Regions from separate parts of the Enterococcus sp. DIV1314a genome, predicted to be linked through region 1. Evidence: a T-box and tRNA genes for the amino acid it is inferred to sense, from the RefSeq annotation. Region 1 holds a T-box; the other holds one or more tRNA genes.

What was found. A T-box is a leader RNA that pairs with one kind of tRNA and senses whether it is charged. The one in region 1 lies ahead of leuS (leucine--tRNA ligase), so its partner is inferred to be a tRNA-Leu.
Region 2: it has a tRNA-Leu gene. The T-box ahead of leuS (leucine--tRNA ligase) is inferred to sense a tRNA for this amino acid. The anticodon was not compared.

What each region holds. Positions count from the first base shown of each region.
Region 1 is NZ_JBIOQP010000001.1:1,223,865-1,230,594, reverse strand. It holds gene IGI68_RS05875 (SPFH domain-containing protein) at 1-953, opposite strand, end outside; gene IGI68_RS05870 (hypothetical protein) at 968-1,198, opposite strand; gene leuS (leucine--tRNA ligase) at 1,416-3,830, opposite strand; T-box leader at 3,893-4,102, opposite strand; gene IGI68_RS05860 (LysM peptidoglycan-binding domain-containing protein) at 4,151-6,379, opposite strand; gene IGI68_RS05855 (phosphatase PAP2 family protein) at 6,604-6,730, shown strand, end outside.
Region 2 is NZ_JBIOQP010000001.1:2,430,376-2,437,105, reverse strand. It holds gene IGI68_RS11655 (glycoside hydrolase family 13 protein) at 1-1,676, shown strand, start outside; gene IGI68_RS11650 (hypothetical protein) at 1,775-2,509, shown strand; tRNA gene IGI68_RS11645 (tRNA-Leu) at 2,793-2,874, shown strand; gene IGI68_RS11640 (pyridoxal phosphate-dependent aminotransferase) at 3,075-4,292, shown strand; gene IGI68_RS11635 (DUF2187 domain-containing protein) at 4,427-4,606, opposite strand; gene IGI68_RS11630 (helix-turn-helix domain-containing protein) at 4,744-5,610, shown strand; gene nagA (N-acetylglucosamine-6-phosphate deacetylase) at 5,657-6,730, shown strand, end outside.

The DNA of each region.
Region 1 (6,730 bases):
TATTTTTCGCTACTTGTTTTTTCCCATAATTGTTTCATGACTGGAACATTCGCCAAATCGGTCATATTTGATGGAATAATGACCGTATTTGTCTCACTATTTGCGACTTCTTTAAAAGCTTCTAATCCTAAGTATTGTAGCACTTCTGGCGTCAATTCACTTTCTTTAATCGCTTGATTTAGCGCTTTAATCCGTAATTGTTCTGCTTCTGTGATGACCCGAATTTTTTCAGCTTCAGCGGCTGCATCAATGCGTGTTCTTTCTGCGCGTGCTTCTGCGTCAATTTTGGTTTGTTTGGAACGTGCTTCAGCATCAATTTGCATTTCGGATGATTTGGCTTCAGAGTCTAAAATTAAAGAGTGTTTGCGTCCTTCTGATAAGGTTATCATCGATTCTTTATCACGGGACGCCGTGATGAGTTTATTCATTGAATTAATAATTTCATCGGAAACTAAAATTTCACCAATATTAATCCGATCAATCGCGAGTCCATAACCCGCAGTAATATCTTTAATCGACTCAAACAACGCGACGTTAATTTCTTCCGTTCCATTTAATACTTCATTTAAATCCATCTTTCCGATAATTCCGCGTAAGTTCGACTGCGCATCTTGAATCATCGCGGTTACAGCATCTTCGTTGTCATAGACGAAAGCACGAACATCTGTCACGTGGTACTTAATCGCTTCATCAATTTGGACAATTACGTTATCGCGCGTAATCGCACTTTGAGGAGGAATTTCTAATGGTACTTGTTTTAGTGACACTCGTTGGCGGACTGTATAGACGATCGGGATTAAAAAATGAAGGCCCGGTTCTAACGTCCGAACAAACTTCCCGAAACTTTCCACAACTTTCACTTCTCCTTGATGGACAATCACGGCCGTGCTGGTTAATAACCAAATCAATAAGGCAAAGATTAAAACAAAAATAACGATTCTAGCAACAAACATCTCATACACTCCTTTTATTTTCTAATTTCAATGTAGTCTTCACTTTCTTCAATTAAATAATCATTTACTCGCACAAAGGCCTTACCATTTTCGATGGCAAACACTTCTAACATACTATCGACATTAGGTTCACCTTCAATGACTACATATTCGATGTAACGCCCCAGCGCAAAAACGACGCCTCTAATTTGCGTGCCTTTACTGCGAAAGTACTTACCGAGTAATTTGTGATCCAAATAATCCAATTTCGTCAACTCCTTTACTTGTCACAGACTCTCTTTCATTTTACCACTTTCAGCTTCAGACACAATATGAAAACCGTTTCTACTATCAACCGCTTCGCTGAACGCTTTTGAATAGGCTGTTTTCATTTCACTTGTCATGAAAACAATTGAAGTCAGACATGTAACAAAAAAACTGACCTACTTACTCTTTGAAGTAAGGTCAGTTTCCATTCATTGATTAATTGGCTACAATATTAACCAATTTTTTCGGAACAACAATCACTTTACGAATTGTTTTTCCAGCTAACAGTTCTTTAATTTGAGATTCTTCTTTAGCTAATTGCTCCAGTTCCTCACGCGTTGCTTGCGTTGGCACGAATCGTTTTGCACGAACTTTGCCATTGATTTGAATGACAATTTCGACTTCATCTTCCACAAGCGCTGCTTCGTCATACGTCGGCCATGGTGCATACGTCAAGCTTTCTGTGTTTCCTAGAATCGACCACAATTCTTCCCCAATATGAGGCGCAATTGGTGCCAATAATTGGACGAATCCTTTGATATAGTCAATCGGTAACGCGTCGACTTTATATGCTTCATTGATAAATACCATGAGTTGCGAAATTGCGGTATTAAAACGTAGTTCTGCGAAGTCCTCGGATACTTTTTTGACCGTTTGGTGATAGACTTTCGTTAACGTACCATTGTTAATCGTCGTAATCCGGTCACGCATTTTCCCATTCTCGTCAACGATTAAACGCCAAACGCGATCGAGGAATTTGCGACTACCTTCAAGACCATTTTCATTCCAAGCGATAGCTGCGTCTAACGGTCCCATGAACATTTCATACAGTCTTAACGTATCCGCACCGTATTGTTTCACGACATCATCAGGATTCACTACGTTACCGCGTGATTTCGACATTTTTTCATTATTTTCGCCGAGAATCATTCCTTGGTTATACAATTTTTGGAATGGTTCAGAAGTTGGAACGACGCCAATATCGTACAAGAATTTATGCCAAAAACGAGCATATAATAAGTGTAAGACGGCGTGTTCCGCACCTCCGATATAAATATCTGTCGGTAACCAACGTTCTAATTTTTCATAATTCGCGAGTTCATTTTTATTATGAGGATCGATAAAACGAAGGAAATACCAAGAGCTTCCCGCCCATTGTGGCATGGTATTCGTTTCACGACGCCCTTTCATGCCTGTTTTTGGATCGACCACGTTCACCCATTCCGTGATATTAGCAAGAGGAGACTCACCAGTACCACTTGGATGAATATCGTTCGTGACTGGCAAACGTAACGGTAATTCTTCAACTGGTAGCGTGGTTGTTGTGCCATCTTCCCAGTGAATGACAGGAATTGGTTCCCCCCAATAACGTTGGCGTGAGAATAACCAATCTCTGAGACGGTAGCTAACTTCTTTTTTCCCAACTCCTTTTTCTTCTAACCACGTAATCATCGTTGCCATCGCGTCATCTTTTTCTAACCCATTTAAGAAATCAGAATTGATGTGTACACCATCGCCGACATAGGCTGCAACATCAATGTCGCCACCTTCAACAACTGGAACAATCGCGATTCCAAAGGTTTTCGCAAATTCATAGTCACGTTCATCGTGCGCTGGAACAGCCATAATAGCACCTGTTCCATAAGTTGCGAGGACATAATCGGCAATCCAAATCGGCACTTCTTGCCCATTGGCTGGGTTAATCGCATAAGCTCCCGTAAAGACGCCGGTTTTTTCTTTCACTAAATCGGTCCGCATTAAATCTGATTTTTTACTAGCCGCATCAATATAAGCATCGACAGCTTCTTTTTGTTCTGGTGTCGTAATCTGTTGAACAAGATCGAGTTCTGGTGCTAACACGCAGTACGTTGCACCAAATAATGTATCCGGACGTGTCGTAAAGACGGTAAATTCTTCGTCGCGATTCGCCACTTTAAACGTCACGTTCGCGCCGTAAGAACGACCAATCCAATTCCGTTGCATTTCTTTAATGCTTTCTGGCCAGTCCAACTCTTCTAAATCATCTAATAAGCGATCGGCATAAGCCGTAATTTTTAACATCCATTGACGCATCGGTTTGCGAACAACATCATAGCCACCACGTTCGCTCTTGCCATCGATGACTTCTTCATTGGCGATGACTGTTCCAAGTTCCGGTACCCAGTTAACGGCCACTTCTGCTTCATAAGCTAACCCTTTTTCATAAAGTTTGGTAAAAATCCATTGCGTCCATTTGTAGTACTCTGGATCGGTCGTATTGATTTCACGGTTCCAATCATAACTAAACCCTAGTGAATTAATTTGACGACGGAATGTCTCAATATTTTTCTTGGTAAACTCAGCGGGATCATTACCAGTATCTAACGCATATTGCTCTGCGGGTAAACCAAAAGCATCCCAGCCCATTGGATGTAAAACGTTATAGCCTTGGCTGCGTTTCATCCGAGACAAAATATCGGTTGCGGTATACCCTTCTGGATGCCCAACGTGTAATCCTTGTCCGGATGGGTAAGGAAACATATCTAAAGCATAAAATTTAGGTTTATTCGATTCTTCTTTCGTATTAAAGCAATGATTTTTTGCCCAATACTTTTGCCATTTCTTCTCAATTTCTCTGTGATTATAGTTCACGATAAACGCTCCTCTGCTCATTTTTAATCATAAAAAAAGCCCTATAAGAAACAAACTGTTCCTCATAGGACGTTAAAGACGTGGTACCACCTACATTTACTAGCTAAAAAAGCCTAGCCTCAACGTTTTAACGATCGTCACCGTATCTTCCTACTATTCTTCAAAAGATAACACTCAAAGGCGAGTTCAAAAGTTTCTCTGTACATTTCCACCAACCATGTACTCTCTACGAAAAGAACGACTCTCTACTATTCCTATTCAAACGTGTTTTATTCAACTTAGATGTATCTTAGCAAACTTTCAAATGTCTTTCAAGTTTTTTAACGAACTTTCAATGTTTGACCGACGTAAATCGTATCAGACGTTAACGAATTTAACGTTTTTAATTGCGCAATTGAGAGATTGTATTTTTGAGACAGCATCCAAAGACTATCGCCACTGACTACTTTATGGCTCTTTTCATTACTTGTATTAGTCGTAGTCTGAGCAGTCGTTTGATTGACGACTGGTTTCGTCGTCACCGTGTTTGATGACGTGCTTGCGTTGCTGACCTTTAGGGTTTGATTTGGATGAATCAAATCACTCTTTAAATTATTCCAATTCCGTAATTGATCCATCGTGATACCATGTTTATTGGCAATTAACCACACCGAATCCCCTGCTTTGACGGTATAGGTCTTTGCCGTTGTTGTCGTCGCATTAGAAGAATTACTACTGTTATTTGTATTCGTTGGCGTTGTCGGTTTCGTGGTTGTTCCGACATTTGTATTCGTTGATGTCACTGGTTTTGTGGTTGTTCCAGTACTCGTCCCACTTGCTTGGCTGACAATCAACTTTTGATTCGGATGAATTAAATCACTCTTTAAATTATTCCAACTCCGTAATTGCGCCATCGTAATACCATGATTATTGGCAATCAGCCAGACTGAATCGCCAAATTTCACCGTATACGTTTTCGCTGTGCTGGTCGTTGGTTTAGAAGTGGCATTATTCGTCGCATTATTTGACGTATTCGTATTCGTCGGTGCTGTCGGTTTCGCTGTCGTCCCCGTATTCGTTGTCCCTGTTTGACTGACGACTAATTTTTGACCTGGATGAATCAAATCATTTTTTAAATTATTCCAACTCCGTAATTGTGCCATCGTAATGCCATGGTTATTGGCAATCAACCACACCGAATCACCGGATTTTACCGTATACGTTTTTGCTGTACTTGGCGTCACCGACGTCTCTGGTTTTGACGTTTCGGGCGTTGGTGTTGGTGTTGGCGTTGGTGTCGGCTTCGGCGCTTCTGGTGTGACCGGCGCTTGGCTCGATTGACCTACGATTAGTTTTTGACCAGCATGAATGAGGTCACTCTTTAAATTATTCCAACTACGCAATTGATCCATCGAAATCCCGTGATTATTGGCAATCAACCAAATCGAATCGCCTGATTTCACCGTATAGGTTTTCGCGGTGTCCGTGCTACTGCCGGTATTACTACCTGAGCCTGTCCCAGTATTGATCACCGGATTTCCATTGCCTGTATTCGTTTGATTTTGATTGTTTCCAGTGGCTGGAGAATCAAAACGCGTCAATTGATACATTTCAATTGTGGAATTGAGCTTGCTGGCATAGTTTGGATCTGTTGCGTAACGACCCGTTAACCAAGCTGTTGCATCACGGTAGCTCTTCGTATTGCTCTTCCAAGCGCCTGAATAATAATAGACGCCTGATTGGAAGCTAACATTTCTTAACGTGGCAGCATTATCTGCAAATGATTCTGCAAAAGAAGGATACTTTTTAAACGGCTCATTTTTCGTCACCCATTGACCATTTAAATATTCCAGTGTACTCATATACACGGTCTGACCATTGTAACTTCCTTTAATCCCGAACAAATTATAATTTGGCGCTTTAGATAACGTACTACTACCCCAACCACTTTCAATAATGGCCTGCGCAATCATGACTGACACATATAAATCATTGGCATCTGCCACGGCTTTTGCTTGTTGTGCGATAGTATTAATGAAGGTCTGAGGGTCAACAAAGGCTGACGCCCGTGCCAAGCCAGCAGAAAATGGCAAGATTGTCGGCGCTTGAACAGCCGATTGTGCTTCTTCAACGAGAGCGGGTTCTTCGATCACAAGAGGTTCTTCGTTTACTTCGACCTCTTCCATCGACGGATCTTCCATTGATGTTTCCGGAACAACAGGTGTTTCGGCTACATTATTTTCTTCCACCACTTCCGAAGCGGCTGGCAATTCAGGTGTTTCCGTTACGACTGGTGTTTCGGTTGCTTCTGAGGATGCTTGCATTTCTTCCTCTGCATTGACGGATTGAACGGCTGAATTCGTTGTTTGGACAGCTTCAGACGGGGTTGTTTGTTCTATATACGTATCAGATTCATCTGCTAAAACAGTGATGACGGGCGAGAGTGGCGCAACTGCTGAAACAGCTGTGACTGTTGTTCCTAAGACAGCCGCTCTTTTCTTCATATTACGATAAAAAGTCCGTTGCTCTTCCATTTGACGTCGTTCTTTTCGTGTCAAAGACTTTTCCATTTTCTAACCTCCGATATACTATTGGATAAACTTATCACTAGTATACCTGTTCCTTTTTGTTAAGAAAAGTTTAATCTGCACTTTTAGTGAACTGTAATATAGGTGTAATACTTTAAGGTGTGAAAAATCCCTTGATTGCTCGTGGAATGCTTGCGAAATTTGTCAGCTATTGTATACTAAAAAAGATTATCTATTCTAACTTCTAATTATTAAAGGAGCGTACCATGAAAAATAAACTATATTATCAATTTGCAGGTAGCTGTAGCCTCTTGCTTTTCGCTTTTTTAAGCTATGTGATGAAATTCTATCCGAGCTGGATCCAACCGTTTGATACTTTTTTAGCCGAACCAC
Region 2 (6,730 bases), 1.2 Mb from region 1:
TTGAAGAAACAACTTTTATCCCAATGGAAAAACACGAAGGCGATTTTTACTCGTATGAGTATTTTTTAAATCAAGGTCCTGGGCTTTATTATTATCATTTTGAAGTGGAACTTCATATCGATGGACAGCGACAAAAGGTATTATTTGGTGCCAATCAAGAAGGTGGAGAAGGTCAAATTCAGCAGCTCCAAAGTGACGTCTGGGATTTTCAATTGACGTGTTATGCGCAAGATGATGCTGCGCCACAGTGGTATCAAGAAGGAATTTTTTATCAAATTTTCCCAGATCGCTTTTACAACGCCAATCCATCAGGGGTACTGAATCAACGTAAGAAAAACTCTTTTGTGTATGGCACCTTAGAAGATGAGCCACTGTACATTAAAAACGAGAAAGGTGAAATTTTGCGATGGGACTTCTTTGGTGGGAATTTAAAAGGAATTCAAGCGAAAATCCCTTATCTAAAAGAGCTCGGAGTAACGGGACTTTATCTAAATCCAATTTTTGAAGCAGCCAGCAATCATCGATATGATACTGCTGATTTTCTAGCAATTGACCCAATGTTAGGTACGGAAGCGGACTTTATAGCATTAGTCGAGTCGCTACATCGCAACGATATGCGAATCATTTTGGATGGTGTATTTAGTCATGTGGGTCAAAATAGCCGGTATTTTAATGTCGATGGGCGTTATGGCGACGATCAAGGAGCCTATCGGAATATTCGCAGTCCATATTATTCTTGGTTTCAATTTATTAACTATCCTGAGACATATCGCTCATGGTGGGGCATTGCAGATTTACCAACGATTGATAAAACGAATCGTTCTTTTCAAACGTTCATTTATGGAGGAGAAGATAGTGTCATTTCAAAATGGACACGACTTGGGGTCGATGGGTGGCGTTTGGATGTGGCAGATGAATTACCCGAGGAATTCATCAGAGGAATTCGCGAAAACTTAAATCAATTTTCAGATAAAGTATTAATCGGTGAAGTCTGGGAAGATGCTTCGAATAAAATTTCTTATAAAGAGCGACGCAACTATATTTTAGGGAATCAGCTGCACGGTGTCATGAATTATCCACTAAGAGAAGGCGTCATTGCCTTACTGACCAGTCAAGCCTCACCCGAAAAAATAGCGCGTTCCTTTACGCGATTGTATGAAAATTATCCCAAAGACATTTTTTTTAATAATTTTAATAATATTGGAACGCATGATACGGAACGTATTTTTTCGGTGTTAGGTGAACAAATAAAAAAAATGGATTTGGCAATTGGGTTGTTATTCTTATTTCCTGGAGTTCCTTGTATTTATTACGGAGATGAAGTGGGCTTAACAGGTGGGAAAGATCCTGAAAATCGTAAATTTTATCCGTGGAATCGAGAAGATAGGACCATCTATGATCTTTATAAAAAATGGATTACGATTCGTCAAACGACCCCCACGGTGATTGATGGCGAGCTCGCTTTCTTTTATACGGATCAATTATTTGGACTCTTACGATACCAGCAAGATCAATATGTGGCACTTGTTCTCAATCCGACAAGTATTCCGTGTCTTGTCTCTGAAACGCTCACTTTTTTAACGGAAGAAAATAAGGTCACAAACGAGATTGGTCAACGGTTGGCTAATCAGACGATCGCTGAAAATAGTTATTTCTTGCTTTCTTCGCAGTCATAAGAAAGCTACTAAAACTTTCTTTTTATTGGAGAGATAGTGTCAATCCTGTTTGAAAATATGGTACTATGAAGGAAATCTTGATTTAAAGGATGAGATATATGGGAAGTAACAATGAAATCAAGCGAAAACATTTTCGTTTTCCTGCTTATTCAGATGAAACAGGTGTCAAAATTAATCGGGAAGGTGATTACACGCCTTTTTCCGCGCAAGAGTCGTGGATTTTGACAGAGGATTCAACGGATACGCCTTTTTATACGCAAAAGCAACCTGTGGATGAGCCGAAAGAATTACGACGATCGCTACGTCAAACGCACTCGAAAGCAGGACATAGTCTCGCGCAAAAGGAAGAATTGAAACGCCACCGCACGAACTTACCCGATTATACGAAGCGGACGACCGTTGAAGTAACCAAAACCGGGAAGAAACAGCTCTTTGGTGACATGACGAGCAAGCCTTTATTTCGTGTAAAAGAGAAAAAATCAGAAGTTGTTCCCTCTGTTAAACGAGAGTATTCAGGACGCTCGTATTTTGTTCCCAAGTACATACCTGCGTCAATTATTCCTGAAGAAGAATCAACATCATTCTCTGAAGCAGATTTGATGCAATCGATGCGTAAGACTAAAGAGAGTTATTTATTATTTGATAATGAACAGACTCCTTATCAAGAGCGCAAAGATCATGAACCGAGTGTCAAAAAATTTCCTTCTACCGAGGGATTGCTGACAGATGAAGTTCCTCGGAAAGAAAAAAAACGTATGGCATTAAATCGTTCACTAGATGGATTAATTGCGAAAGAAACGAATGATTTAAACGAAAATAATTATTTTAAATAAGTCTTATTGACACGCTCACAATCGTTTGTAAACGAAAGAGAGCGTGTCTTTCAATCCTTAAATGCTGAAATAAAAAGTTGTCGATAACACGATCGATTCATTTTCTTAAGAGGAATGAGTCAGGCCGGTTCATCAGGGAATCCTAAAGTCTTTATTTTTTTGCAATTTTTTGTTGACAAGAACGTTATTTATCGTTAATATCTTATTATTGTCATTGCTTCACTTTTGCTATTTATCTTCATCACTGGATAGGCATCTAAAAGAGAATCAACGAATCATTTTCGTGGCCATGGCGGAATTGGCAGACGCGTACGCTTGAGGGGCGTATAAGGAAACTTGTGTGGGTTCGAGTCCCATTGGCCGCATTATGCATTAAATTAAAGAGGCGACGTTCTTCATAAGGAAGAGCGTTTTTTGTTTTTTTCGGATGAGGAATACAATCTGTTTTGAATCATCATTTTTTTTAGTAGTTTTATCCGATTCACAAAAAAGTTTGGTATAATAAGGCACGTTAAAAGATTCATAAAAGAAGCAGCGATGATATTTTTCGAAAAGAGGAATTTGGATGAAGAAATTTGAGAAATCAACGAAACTTGACGGTGTGAGCTATGATGTACGAGGACCTGTTTTAGAAGAAGCGGAACGGATGCAAGAAGAAGGCATTAGTATTTTAAAATTAAATACAGGCAATCCGGCAACGTTTGGTTTTGAAGCACCGAATGAAATTATTCGCGATTTAATTTTAAATGTTCGTGAGTCAGAAGGTTACTCTGATTCAAAAGGGATCTTTTCTGCGCGCAAAGCCGTAGAACAATATTATCAAGTCAAAGATTTTCCGAATTTATCGATTAATGATATCTATACCGGCAATGGGGTAAGTGAACTGATCACGATGTCAATGCAAGGGCTATGCAACAATGGCGATGAAATTCTAGTACCGATGCCAGATTATCCTCTATGGACAGCTTCAATCTCACTTGCAGGAGGCAAAGCCGTTCATTACATTTGCGACGAAGAAAGTGAGTGGAACCCTGACCTTGGCGATATCCGGTCAAAGATTACATCGAAAACCAAAGCCATCGTTTTGATTAATCCGAATAATCCAACGGGAGCTGTTTATCCGAAAGAAATTTTAGAGGGGATTGTCACTATTGCACGAGAATTTGATTTGATTATTTTCTCAGATGAGATTTATGACCGTTTATTAATGGATGGCCATAAACACATTCATATTGCGGCTTTAGCTCCTGATCGTCCAGTGGTTACGTTCAGTGGATTGTCAAAATCACATCGGGTTGCTGGCTTTCGTGTCGGATGGATGGCGATCAGTGGTGATAAGTCCAATATTAAAGGTTATATTGAAGGCTTAAATATGTTATCTTCTATGCGCTTATGTTCAAACGTTTTATCACAACAAATCGTTCAAACCGCTCTTGGTGGTTATCAAAGTGTCGATAAACTATTATTACCTGGGGGTCGCATTTATGAACAAAGAGAATTTATCTATAATGCCATCAATGATATTCCAGGACTTTCTGCAGTCAAACCAAAAGCTGCCTTTTATCTGTTTCCAAAAATTGATACAAAGAAATTTAATATTTTAGATGATGAAAAATTCGTTTTAGATTTCCTTCATCAACATCATGTCCTATTGGTGCATGGTGGCGGCTTTAATTGGCAAGCGCCAGATCATTTCCGCATTGTCTACTTACCGAATATGGATCAGTTAAAAATGACGGCGGATCGGATGCGGACGTTTTTAGCTACTTATCAACAAAAGTAATACTCATCATACAAAGAGAGATTCAGAAAAAAACGCAATAATTCGCTCCCTGTTTAGGGGAATGAACTTTTGCGTTTTTTTGTATCGCACGTTTTGTTAATGGTAGTCAAACGAATTCATTGACTAACGATTGTTTAATTCAATATTTTCTCACAGATTTTTTTACTAATTACCATTCTTCCATTATATTTTTCCATGATCTCTTTCGAAGGATTTTCGACTTGGACTAAAAAAGAATTTTCGTATTCTTTTTCAATGGCCCCCATAAGTCTTAAATTATCCCATTTAAAAGTGACGTCTGTTTGTAGTTCGATTGCTTGCGTTTCCATAAAAAACCACTCCTAATCTGTTAACAACATATAACAAGTATTTTAATAAATAGTATCATTTTATGTATTATGTGCTAAAATAGAACAAATGAAAAATGCATATCCGCATTTATGGAGGGCTTATGGAAAAAGAAAGACAATCAATTGGTGAAACCTTAAAACAATTGCGACAAGCACGACGATTAACCCAAAAGATGTTGGCTGCGGACATTTGTGCCCAAAGTGTGATTAGTCGGGCTGAAAATAATGAAGAACTGCCAAATGTGATGGTATTGCATCAAATCTGTGAACGACTAAATATCACGATTGATCAATTAATGCTTTCTCAACCAAAGAATGAGAGTCAAATGGGACTTCGTTTTCAGGGGATTTACCGCTATTTTGTGCAGCGTGATTATGAAAGGGTTTCCTTACTACTTGAAGAACCAGAGCTATTAGAGACCTTATATTTAGAGACAGATTTACAACTGTATTATTACTATTTAGGAAGTTGTGAATTTTTTGTCGAAAAAAATCATGTCACAGCACTTCAATCTCTACGAAAAGGATTATCCTATACCTATAATCAAGATAAACAGTTTGTCTCGACCATTGAAGTTCAAATGTTAAGTTGTATTGGGTACGTCTTAAAAGAAAGTGGTCAACGAGAGAAGGCGCTCGTAGAATTAAAAAAAAGTTATGATTTTGCTGAGAAACTACCTTATGAAAGAAAAATTTTTGAGTTAGCAAAAGTGTATTACCATTATGGTGAATTTTTATTTGAGGAAAAAGACTATAAAGAAGCCTCCATTGTGGTGGCTAGAGGCTTATCTTTCGTTCAGCAATTTTGTAGCTATTATTATTTGGCAGAATTAACTGACTTAAAGGGGAAAATTTTACAACGATTAGGAAAGAAAGAGATGGCACTACCGTTTTTTTCGCTAGCAAAAAATATGGAAACCCTAGATCTTGTCAAATCTCTCGATAGCCTTGACTTTGAAAACGAATAAGAGTACTTTATTTATAGAAAAGACGAAGAAGGGACGGGGAAAAAACGTGAGAACATTCGTATTAGCAGATAAATTTTTTTTTCATTCAGCAACTAAAGGAAAAGGGTACTTAGAAATCACAGATGGCATTATTGGAGAATATCTGACAGAAGTACCACAAGAAAGCCAAGTCATTGATTATAGTGGGAAATGGATCGGTCCTGGTTTAGTCGACACGCATATTCATGGGTATCTAAATCATGATGTGATGGATAACGACGCTCAAGGGCTACATGTCATGTCAGAATCCTTGTTGTCGTGTGGTGTGACTTCATTTTTACCAACGACGTTAACTTCAAGCCGGGAGTTACTCACTGCTGTAGCGAAGACAATTGGTGAAGTACAAAAAGAGGTTACTGGAGCAAAAATAGAAGGAATTTACTTTGAAGGTCCATTTTTTACAGAAGAATATAAAGGCGCTCAAAACCCTTCGTATTTTGGTGATCCGAGCCTTGAAATTTTTAACGAGTGGCAAGAGGCTTCAGGTGGGATTATCAAAAAAATTGCCTTAGCTCCAGAACGAGAAGGCGTGGAAGCGTTTGTTGAAGCAGTGACACAGACTGGTGTGGTTGTCGCATTAGGTCACAGTAATGCGACGTTAGAAGAAGCAACGAAGGCGGTAGAAGCAGGTGCCAGCGTCTTTGTCCATGCTTTTAACGGAATGCGCGGCTTGAATCATCGTGAACCAGGAATGGTCGGTGCTTTAATGACGTTGAATGATGTCTTTTCTGAATTGATCTGTGATGGGCACCACGTCCATCCGCAAGCAGCGAAAGTCCTAGTTGAGACAGCTGGTCACGATCATGTGGCTTTGATTACGGACTGTATGATGGCTGGCGGGATGCCGGATGGCGATTATATTTTAGGTGAGTTCCCTGTTATTGTGAAAGATGGAACAGTTCGGATGGCGGAAGGGAATTTAGCTGGCAGTATTTTGAAATTAAAAGAAGCCATTAAAAATGTGGTCGATTGGGGATTAGCCACTCCTGAACAAGCAATACTCATGGCTAGTTATGTGCCGGCAGTGAGTTGCCGGATCGATGATGTTTGTGGTGTATTAAAAGCAGGTCGTGCAGCAGAC